DNA from 3 places in the Camelimonas sp. ID_303_24 genome. Region 3 is predicted to be linked to each of the others. Evidence: predicted binding sites of a transcription regulator. Region 3 holds the regulator's gene; each other region holds the start of a gene.

What was found. Region 3 encodes PhoB, which activates phosphate uptake and scavenging genes when phosphate is short. Its sites were predicted from a motif close to TGTCATNNANCTGTCAT; they were not measured.
Region 1: a site for PhoB is predicted at 1,543-1,559, ahead of ACERNI_RS15820 (inorganic phosphate transporter). Genes of this name have one in related genera too.
Region 2: a site for PhoB is predicted at 2,008-2,024, ahead of phnG (phosphonate C-P lyase system protein PhnG). Genes of this name have one in related genera too.

Annotation. Positions count from the first base shown of each region.
Region 1 covers NZ_JBLLJM010000022.1:60,101-63,374, reverse strand. Annotated here, with positions in the region: gene ACERNI_RS15825 (Na/Pi cotransporter family protein) at 1-1,220, opposite strand, end outside; gene ACERNI_RS15820 (inorganic phosphate transporter) at 1,603-3,237, shown strand.
Region 2 covers NZ_JBLLJM010000014.1:71,970-75,243, reverse strand. Annotated here, with positions in the region: gene phnE (phosphonate ABC transporter, permease protein PhnE) at 1-220, shown strand, start outside; gene phnE (phosphonate ABC transporter, permease protein PhnE) at 217-1,107, shown strand; gene phnF (phosphonate metabolism transcriptional regulator PhnF) at 1,194-1,931, opposite strand; gene phnG (phosphonate C-P lyase system protein PhnG) at 2,081-2,566, shown strand; gene phnH (phosphonate C-P lyase system protein PhnH) at 2,584-3,174, shown strand; gene ACERNI_RS13820 (carbon-phosphorus lyase complex subunit PhnI) at 3,179-3,274, shown strand, end outside.
Region 3 covers NZ_JBLLJM010000011.1:61,915-65,188, forward strand. Annotated here, with positions in the region: gene pstB (phosphate ABC transporter ATP-binding protein PstB) at 1-441, shown strand, start outside; gene phoU (phosphate signaling complex protein PhoU) at 589-1,299, shown strand; gene phoB (phosphate regulon transcriptional regulator PhoB) at 1,513-2,211, shown strand; gene ACERNI_RS11560 (GcrA family cell cycle regulator) at 2,500-3,063, opposite strand.

The sequences.
Region 1 (3,274 bases), on a different contig from region 3:
CTGGTCAGACGCAGGCGCTCCTCCGCGCTTTCCGGCTTTTCCTCCAGCCCGGAGAGGAACGCCCATACTTTCTCCAGCGTGGCGGCGGCGGCCCCGGTTTCGACCGCGCCCCTGCCGCCGGCGAGGGCGGCGGAAGCCGAAGCAGCCGTGGTTTCCAGAACATCAGCCACAACCCGCCGCGCCGTTTCGACAGCGATCACCGGGCTGGCGAGCGCGCTGGGATCAAGCGCGCGCTCCAGCGCCGTTTCCCGCGACGGCAACATCCGGGTGACCACCCGGGTGAACCATTGGGTGGCGGGCAGGAGAACGGCGACGCCGATCACATTGTAGGCGGTGTGATAGGCCGCCAGCAGGGTCGTGCCGTCGAGCGTCGACGACAGGCCCTGCATCAGCCGCGTGGTCAGCGGAAACGCCGCGATGGCGATGAGCGCCGCGATCAGCTTGAACAGTACATAGGCCAGGGCCAGACGCTTCGCGGTGACGCTGGCCCCAATTGCCGCCAGCGCCGAACTCGTCGCCGTGCCGATATTCTGGCCGATAATCAGGGCCGCGCCCTGCTCCAGGCTCACCGCGCCGGCAAAAAAGGCGGAGATGGTCACGGCGATGGCGGCGGTCGACGATTGCATTACCGCGGTCATGGCCAGGCCGACGAAGATCAGGACCATCAGGCTGCCCATGCCGGGCAGCCAGTTGACCCCAGGCATGCCCAGCACAGCCGGCAGATCGGAGGGGTGCAGGCTTTCGGCGAGGCCACCCATCCCCTGCTGAAGCGTGGTGAGGCCGTAGAGCACCAGGGCAAAACCCGCCAGGGCGCCGCCGCTCGCGGCGATGCGGCCGCTGGCCAGCAGCCGCGTCAGCGCGCCCACAAAAATCAGCGGCAGGGCATAGGTGGACAGCGAGACCCGCACGCCGATCAACGCCACCAGCCAGCCGGTGCCCGTGGTGCCGACATTGGCGCCGAACACCAGGCCAAGCCCCTGGGGGAAAGTCAGCAGGCCGGCATTGACCAGGCCGATGGTTGTCATCGTCACCGCGCTTGACGATTGCACCAGCAGGGTAATGACCGCGCCCCAGAAGGCGCCGGAGACCGGCGTGGCCGCCGCCTTGCCCAGCACCGTGCGCAGCGAGGAGCCGGCAAGGGCCTTCAGGCCGTCGGTCATGACGGTCATGCCGAGCAGAAACAGCCCGACGCCGCCAAGAATGACAACAAGTGTCGACATGAGCGCCCTTCCGCCTGCCCAGCGCAATCTGGACGTTTCCGGGCAACCGGACGCACGATACCGCCCCGGTTCCCTGCTTCACCACGAACCGGAGCCAGAAACCGCTTCGGGCTTCGATGACCGTAAAGACGCCGGCGGCCCCAGGACCTGACCGGGCCGCCCTGCCGGAGCCCGCAGGCGCCACAAGGCGCCAAAGCCATCAGATATCGCGAGCAATTGAAAGCTGAATCCGGGCCGCGGAACCCGCGTCAATCAATGCGAACGGGAATTCGACGGGATTTCGCGTCCGCCGCATCTTGCCAAAAAGGCCTTCGCTTGTCATGTGACGGCTTAATGACGGCGCCAGCCAGGCGCCGGCTGACGCGATGTCTCCAGTGCGACCATGGCCGACACCACACTCATGCTATCGCGTCCAGCGTCTGCCCCGGTAACGGGGACCCAGCGCGCGCAAAAAACCAGCTTCGCCGCATTTGCCGGATTCTTCGGGCTGCTCGCGGCTGGCCTCGCCTATGCGGCCTTCAGCCTTTACAGCGACGTCATGGCGGCGGATGCGCCGGCCATCGCGCTGACGCCATTCGCCCTGCTTGTACTGGCCCTGCTGATCGCGCTCGGCTTCGAATTCGTCAACGGCTTCCACGATACGGCGAACGCGGTCGCCACGGTCATCTACACCAATGCGCTACCCGCCAACGTCGCCGTGATATGGTCCGGCGTCTTCAATTTCCTCGGGGTGCTGTTCTCCAGCGGGGCGGTGGCATTTGGCGTCATCGCGCTGCTTCCGGTCGAGCTGATCCTGCAAGCGGGCACGGGAGCCGGCTTCGCCATGGTGTTCGCCCTGCTCATCGCGGCGATCATCTGGAACCTCGGCACATGGGCGCTCGGCCTCCCCGCCTCCAGCTCGCACACGCTGATTGGTTCGATCATCGGCGTCGGCGTCGCCAATGCGCTGTTTGCCGGCCAGAACGGGACCTCGGGCGTCGACTGGTCGAAGGCCACCGAGATCGGCTGGTCGCTGCTGCTGTCGCCCCTGTTCGGCTTTTGCATGGCGGCGCTGCTGCTGCTGGCCCTGAAATTTCTCGTGCGCAAGCCGGAACTCTATGCCGAGCCCAAAGGCGCCCAGCCGCCATGGTGGATCCGCGGCGTGCTGATCGCCACCTGCACCGGCGTTTCATTCGCCCATGGCTCCAACGACGGCCAGAAGGGCATGGGCCTGATCATGCTGATCCTGATCGGCGCCGCGCCGACAGCCTATGCCCTGAACCGCTCGCCGGCGCCCAACCATGTCGCGGCCTTCAACGTCACCGCGCATGACGCCGCCCAGGTCATGACCGCCATGGCCGCGACCCATGGCGGGCTGGAAGACAATGGCGCCTCAGGCGATCCGCGTCCGGCCGTGTCGCACTACATCGCGACCCGCGCCATCAGCGCGACGACCTATCCGGCCCTGGCGGCCCTGGTGAATGATATTTCGGCCCAGGCCGCCCGGGTCGGCGATCTCGGCAAGACGCCAGCCGCTTCGGTGCGCAATATCCGCAACGACCTGTACCTGGCCTCGGAGGCGATCCGCCTGCTGACAAAAGACAGCAAGAGCGGCCTGACCGTTGCGCAGGCGGCAACACTCAAGGCCTTCAAGACCGAGTTGGACGCCGCCACCCGCTTCATTCCGCTGTGGGTGAAAATCGCCGTGGCGCTTGCCCTTGGCCTCGGCACCATGGTGGGCTGGAAGCGCATTGTCGTCACGGTGGGCGAGCGGATCGGCAAATCGCATCTGACCTACGCCCAGGGCGCCTCGGCGGAGCTTGTCGCCGCTGGCACGATCTTTGCGGCGGACGTCTACGGCCTGCCGGTTTCCACAACCCACGTGCTGTCCTCAGGCGTCGCCGGAACCATGGCGGCGAACCGCTCGGGACTGCAGTTCGCGACCATCCGTAACCTGCTGATGGCCTGGGTGCTGACCCTGCCGTGCGCCATCCTGCTTTCCGGCGCGCTCTACGCGATTTTCCGGCAGATGGTTTGACCCTGACGAGGTCATGGCTAAGGGCATTTTGGCCCAG
Region 2 (3,274 bases), on a different contig from region 3:
CTATTGCCTGATGCGGTTTGAGATCAACGTGCGCGGTGCCTCGGTGATGGGGTTTGTCGGCGCCGGCGGCATCGGCCAGGATCTGATCGAGGCCATCCGCAAGTTCTATTACGCCGATGTCTCGGCGTTGCTGCTGCTGATTGTCCTGTGCGTCTGCGTCATCGATTTCCTGTCGGAAAAGGTGCGCCACGCCCTGCTTGGCCGGGAGGCGCACGCATGAACATCCCATCCGCGCCCGGGGCCATGCGTCTCACCCATGCCGACGCCGCCAGCATCGCCCGCATGCGCGCCCGCCATCCCGAGGCTTTCCACGCGCCGCCGCTGCGCCGCGCCGCGCCATACCTGATCGTGACCCTGGCCGCGGCCCTGGCCGTCTTCGCCCTGTGGCGCTTCGATTTTTCGCTGGTCAGGCTCGCGGCAGGCCTGATCCGGCTCGGCGACATGGTCGTGCTGATGGTTCCGCCCTGGCCGGGCAGCTTCGCCCAGGCCTGGACGGTGGTGAAGGCGCTTGGCGAAACCGTCGCCATTGCGTTTCTCGGCACGCTGCTGGCGGCGGTTTTCGCCTTTCCGGTGGCTTTCATCGCCGCCCGCAACACCACCTTCAGCGGCGTGGCGCGGTTTTTCACCCGGCGCGGGCTCGACGGCGTGCGCGGCGTCGACATGCTGATCTGGGCGTTGCTGTGGATCAATGTCGTCGGGCTTGGCCCCTTCGCCGGCGTGCTTGCGGTAATGACCAGCGACTTTGGCGCGCTCGGCAAGCTGTTCTCTGAAGCCATCGAGGCGGCGGATCGCAAGCCTGTCGAAGGCGTGGCGTCAACCGGCGGCGGCCACTGGCGCCAGGTGCGCTTCGGCGTGCTGCCGCAGGTGCTGCCGGTGATTGCCGGCCAGGCGCTATATTTCTTCGAATCGAACACCCGCTCCAGCGCCATCATCGGCATCGTCGGGGCCGGCGGCATCGGCCTGTATCTGTCGGAGCAGATCCGCATGTTCGAGTGGCAAAGCGTCGCCTTCGCCATCATCCTGATCCTGATCGCCGTGGCGATTATCGACCGGATTTCCGGCGCCCTGCGCGCCGCCATCATCAATGGCGGCGTGCAAAAGCCTTGAAACGCTTTCTGATCAGACGGCTCCGTCTGATCAACCAGAATTCGCTCAGGATAAAGGCTCCATACCGCTTTCCGGCCCATGCCGCCTCAGGGAGGCGTCTGGATTTCAAACTCGACGCGGTCGGCGGCGAACAGCGAGCGCGTCGCCTGGATTGGCGCGCCGGCCAGATCAATATTGACGCTGTCCACCACCAGCAGCGGCCGGCCAGGCGCCAGTTCCAGCAGCGCCGCCTCCTCCGGCCGCGACATGCGCGCGCCAATGCGCGTCGAAGCCCGCGTGTAGTCGCCAACCCCAAACGCCGCGAAAGCTTTGGTGAAGGAGCCGCTTTGCCCGTAGTGCGCCGGCAACCCGGCAAAACGCGGCAGCGGAAAATGCGTGTAGGCCAGGGAGAGGGGCGTGTCGTCAGCGCGGCTCAGCGTCACCAGCCGCAGCGCCGCGGCGCCCTCCTCCAGCCCCAGCGCCTGCGCCACGGCGGCGGAGGCGGCGATGGTTTCCGCCGACAGCAGCGCGCCTGACGCCTCGCGCCCCACCCGCGCCAGAGCGGCGGAAAAACGCGTGCGGCGCGACAGGGGATAGGGCAGCGGCGACGCTTCGACGAAGGTGCCCCGGCCCTGGGTGGCGCGCACCAGACCATCGGCGGCCAGCGCCGCCAGCGCCCGCCGCACCGTATGGCGGTTGACGCCGAACTGAGCGGCGAGGTCCGCCTCGGCCGGCAGGCGCGCGCCTGGGCCCAGCCGGCCAGCGGCAATATCCGCCGCCAGCGCGTCGGCGATCTGCCGCCATGCGGCGAGGCCGCCGCCACGTTGCACCTGCCTGCTGTCCATCAATCCGCCAACCCGCCGCTTCTGTTCTGCTGGATCATCCGCCAGTGCGGCGCGCCGTCAACCGGGAACGGGCCGCCGTCATGAGGGTGTCACGGACGATCATCATAGTTGTCTATACAAATAGACAATACTCTGCGAAAGTCCCGATCATGACTGACACGCCAGTATCCACGCCGCCAGCGCCCGGCCTGGCGGCATTGCAGCAGACGCGCCGCGCCACGATGGCCATCTGCGCCGAAGCCACGCGCGCGGAGCTGGAAGCTGTTGTGGCGGCAGTGGGCTATCCGGGAGCCATCGCCACCCTGCGCCGGCCAGAAACCGGCCTTGTCATGGTGCGCGGTCGCGCCGGCGGCGACGGCGATGCCTTCAATCTCGGTGAAATGAGCCTGACCCGCTGCGTCGTCCGCCTCGACAATGACGTGGAGGGTTACGCCTGGCTGCCAGGCCGCGACGGCGCGCGGGCGCGCGCCGCCGCCATTATTGACGCCCTGGTCCAGAGCCCCGCCTACGCCGGAGCGCTGGAGGCCGCCGTGGCGCCGGTGCGCCAGCGGCTCGCCAGCGACCTGGCGACGGCCGAGAGCCGCACGGCGGCGACGCGGGTCAATTTTTTCACCATGGTCCGGGGGGAAGACTGATGGGTTCGGGGAAAGAAATGACGACAGGCTTTGCCGACCCGCCGCTTGAATCGCAGCAGGCGTTCCGCGCCATCATGGAGGCGATGGCCCGCCCCGCCAGCGTGCAGGCCCTGCCCACCGCCGCCCGGCCGCCGGCGCCGCTGTCGCCGGAGCTGGCGGCGGTCATCCTGACCCTCGCCGACAACGACGTGACCCTGTGGCTGGACGCGCCCCTGCGGGCGGAGCCGGAGGTGGCCCGCTACCTGCGGTTTCACACCAGCGCCGTGCTGGTGGACGAACCAGCCCTGGCGGACTTCGCCCTGATTGCGACGCCAGAAGCATGCCCGCCGTTCGCCGCCTTCCGCCAGGGCGAGCCGCAATTTCCTGAACGCGCAACAACGCTGGTGCTTCAGACGGCCCGGCTCGACGCCCAGGACGCCCGCCGCTTCACCGGCCCGGGCGTCGCGCCCGCCGAAGACGCGGGCCGTCTGGGCGCATCCCCGCTGCCGGCGGATTTCGACCGGCAGATTGTCCACAACCGGGCGCAGTTCCCGCTTGGCGTCGATCTGATTTTCGTCGCGCCGGGCGCCGTTTCCGCCCTGCCCCGCAGCGCAACCCTGGAGGGCTGACGTCATGTACGTGGCCGTGAAGGGCGGCGAAGCCGCCATTGCCAACGCCCACCGCCTGCTCGCCGACGAGCGGCGCGGCGACAGGAGCGTTCCCGAACTG
Region 3 (3,274 bases):
GCCTTCGGCGTGCGGCTCTACGAGAAGCTCTCGAAAACCGAGATGGATGAACGGGTCGAGTCGTCGCTGCGCCGCGCCGCCCTGTGGAACGAGGTGAAGGACAAGCTTCACGCCAGCGGGCAGAGCCTTTCTGGCGGCCAGCAACAGCGCCTGTGCATCGCCCGCACCGTTGCCATCAAGCCGGAAGTGATCCTGCTCGACGAGCCGTGCTCGGCGCTCGACCCGATCTCCACCGCCAAGATCGAGGAACTGATCGACGAACTGAAGGCCGAGTATACCATCGCCATCGTCACCCATAACATGCAGCAGGCGGCCCGCTGCTCCGAGTACACCGCCTTCATGTATCTGGGCGAACTGGTCGAGTTCGACGAGACCTCGCGCATCTTCACCACCCCATCCGACCAGCGGACGCAGGATTACATCACCGGCCGGTTCGGCTGACGGGCGCCGGTCAGCGCCCGCGCCCCGCGCGATGACGGGCCTGAGGAACAGCAACATGACCCGGAGGCGAGGGCGAGGCCGCCCCCTCCGCCAGAACAGCACGGACATCGCCGGCAACCGCCGGTTGATGGTCCAGGGAGACAGAGCATGGCCGAACATATCGTTTCCGCCTATGACGCCGAACTCGCCGCCCTGCGCAACCGCGTGGTCGAAATGGGCGGCATCGCCGAGAAGATGCTGGATGACGCGACCCGCGCGCTGGTGCGCCGCGACGCCGAACTGGCCCAGTCGGTCATCAACACTGACGCCCGCCTCGACAGCCTGCAGCGCGAGATCGAGGAAAACGCCATTCTCACCATCGCCAAACGCCAGCCGATGGCGGTGGACCTGCGCGAGATCATCTCGGCGATCCGCGTCGCCGGCGACGTCGAGCGCATTGGCGATCTGGCCAAGAACATCGCCAAGCGCGCCGTGGCCATCAGCGGCCAGATGCAGCCGACCCGCATTGTCGTCGGCGTCGAGCACATGAGCGACCTGGTCCAGGAACAGCTCAAGGACGTGCTTGACGGCTTCACCCAGCAGAACGTCAACGTCGCCATCGACGTCTGGAAGCGCGATGGCGAAATCGATGCGCTGTACACATCGCTATTCCGTGAGTTGCTGACCTATATGATGGAAGATCCGCGCAATATCGGCTTCTGCACCCACATGCTGTTCTGCGCCAAGAATATCGAACGCATCGGCGATCACACCACCAATATCGCCGAGACGATCTATTACCTGGTCACCGGCAATCCGCTGGTCAGCGAGCGGCCGAAAAATGATGACACCAGCTTCGCCCGCGTGGGCGAGGGCTGAGACGGGGCTTTCGGGCCAGGACCGCCGCCAGGCAAAAGAGGGCGCCGCTCTCCCTGATGCACTGCATCGGGCTGGGGGCAGGGCATGGACGGGCGCCTGGCGGAGCTGTGACTGGCTCCGGGCAGGCGCGACATGCCGCAGAGGCTGGCGGGATCGCGCCGCTGGCCGGAGAACCGCCGGGGCGTGAGAAGTCCGCCGGGCGTGGAGTGGAATATGGCGACGCGCATTCTGATTGTTGAGGATGAGGAATCCCTCTCCCTGCTGCTGCGTTACAACCTTGAAGCTGAGGGTTATATTGTGGATGCCGTGGCGCGCGGCGACGAGGCCGAGGTGCGCCTGCTGGAGGCGCCGCCGGATCTGGCGTTGCTGGACTGGATGCTGCCAGGCCTTTCCGGCATCGAGCTGTGCCGCCGCCTGCGCCAGCGCGAGGAGACGGCGCGCCTGCCGGTCATCATGCTGACGGCGCGGGGCGAGGAGGCGGAGCGCATCCGCGGCCTTGCCACTGGCGCCGATGACTATGTGGTCAAGCCATTCTCGGTGCCGGAGCTGCTGGCCCGCGTTCGCGCCCTGCTGCGCCGCGCCAAGCCGGGCCACGTGGCGGCGCTGCTGACCGCCGGAGATATCGAGCTGGACCGTGAAACCCGTCGCGTCCGCCGCTCGGATCGCGAGCTGCATCTGGGCCCCACCGAATTTCGCCTGCTGGAATTCCTGATGCAGAGCCCAGGCCGGGTGTTCACCCGCGAACAGTTGCTCGACAGCGTCTGGGGCCGGGACGTCTATATCGACGAGCGCACGGTGGACGTGCATGTGGGCCGCCTGCGCAAGGCCATCAACCGGCCGCGCCAGCCCGATCCGATCCGCACGGTTCGCGGGGCGGGCTATTCGTTCGATGAAACCTTCGCCCGCTCCTGAGCGGGGGTGTTGTTGGGGGGGCCGGTTTTCAGCGGGGCGGTCGCCGTCCTGCGTCAGGACAATGCGCCAGATCAGGGCCGTAAGGCAGATCGCCCCCGGCGTGGTCTGGTTGCACAGGCTGGATGCCCGTCATTGCAAAACCCGCCGCGCCGGCGGGTTTTTTGTGCGCGCCTGAAGTCTTGCCGCGCGAAGGCGGTGCGCGCCGGCAAACCAAAAAGCACCAAAAAGCAAATGCCCGCGACGGGCGCGGGCATTGGATCGGCGCGATGGCTGGCGGCCGCCGCCGGCTCAGTTGCTGCGGCGGTCGCGGCGACGCTCCGGCGGCTGGTAAGCGATGCGGCTGTGGAAGGTGCAATAGGGAATGCCCGGCGTCGTCCGGTTGCCGCAGAAGCAGAAATCCGCCGTGGTCGGATCGCCCATGGGCCAGCGGCACATGTTCTCGCGCAGTTCCATGATGGTGACGCGCTGGGATTCCGGCGCGGCGATGGCCGGAGAGGACGACACGGCGGCGACGGCCGCAGGCGCCGGCGTTTCCATCGGGCGCTCAGGCGCAGCGGCGACGGCGGCCAGCGCCGTGTTGCCCTGCACCAGCGGAATGCTGGCGGTGGCCCGCGCGGTTGTCGTCGCGACGCGCGGTGCGGCGACGGAAACGGTCTTGCGCGGCTTCTGCGCGCTCCCCGATGGTGATTTTGCCCGGCCGGACAGGCCAAGGCGATGAACCTTGCCGATCACCGCGTTACGCGTCACGCCGCCCATGGCGGTGGCGATCTGGCTGGCGCTGAGCCCTTCCGACCAGAGCTTCTTCAGCAGTTCGACGCGTTCGTCGCTCCAGCCGCTTCCAGCCTCGCTCATCCGTCCCTCCGCACCAAATTCGGTCATGCAGAAAATCTGCGTAAACGCGCTGAACTGGTTCAGCTACGCAAAACATCAATTCGCCAAGGTAACGGCGCCACGATATGTCGTGGGATATGTCCAGGACCATACAAGATGGCGGGACAGGGCTTCAACCGCAGCAGTCCGCTCCCCACCGTTTTCCCCAGGAACATGATGAAAACGAGTCCGT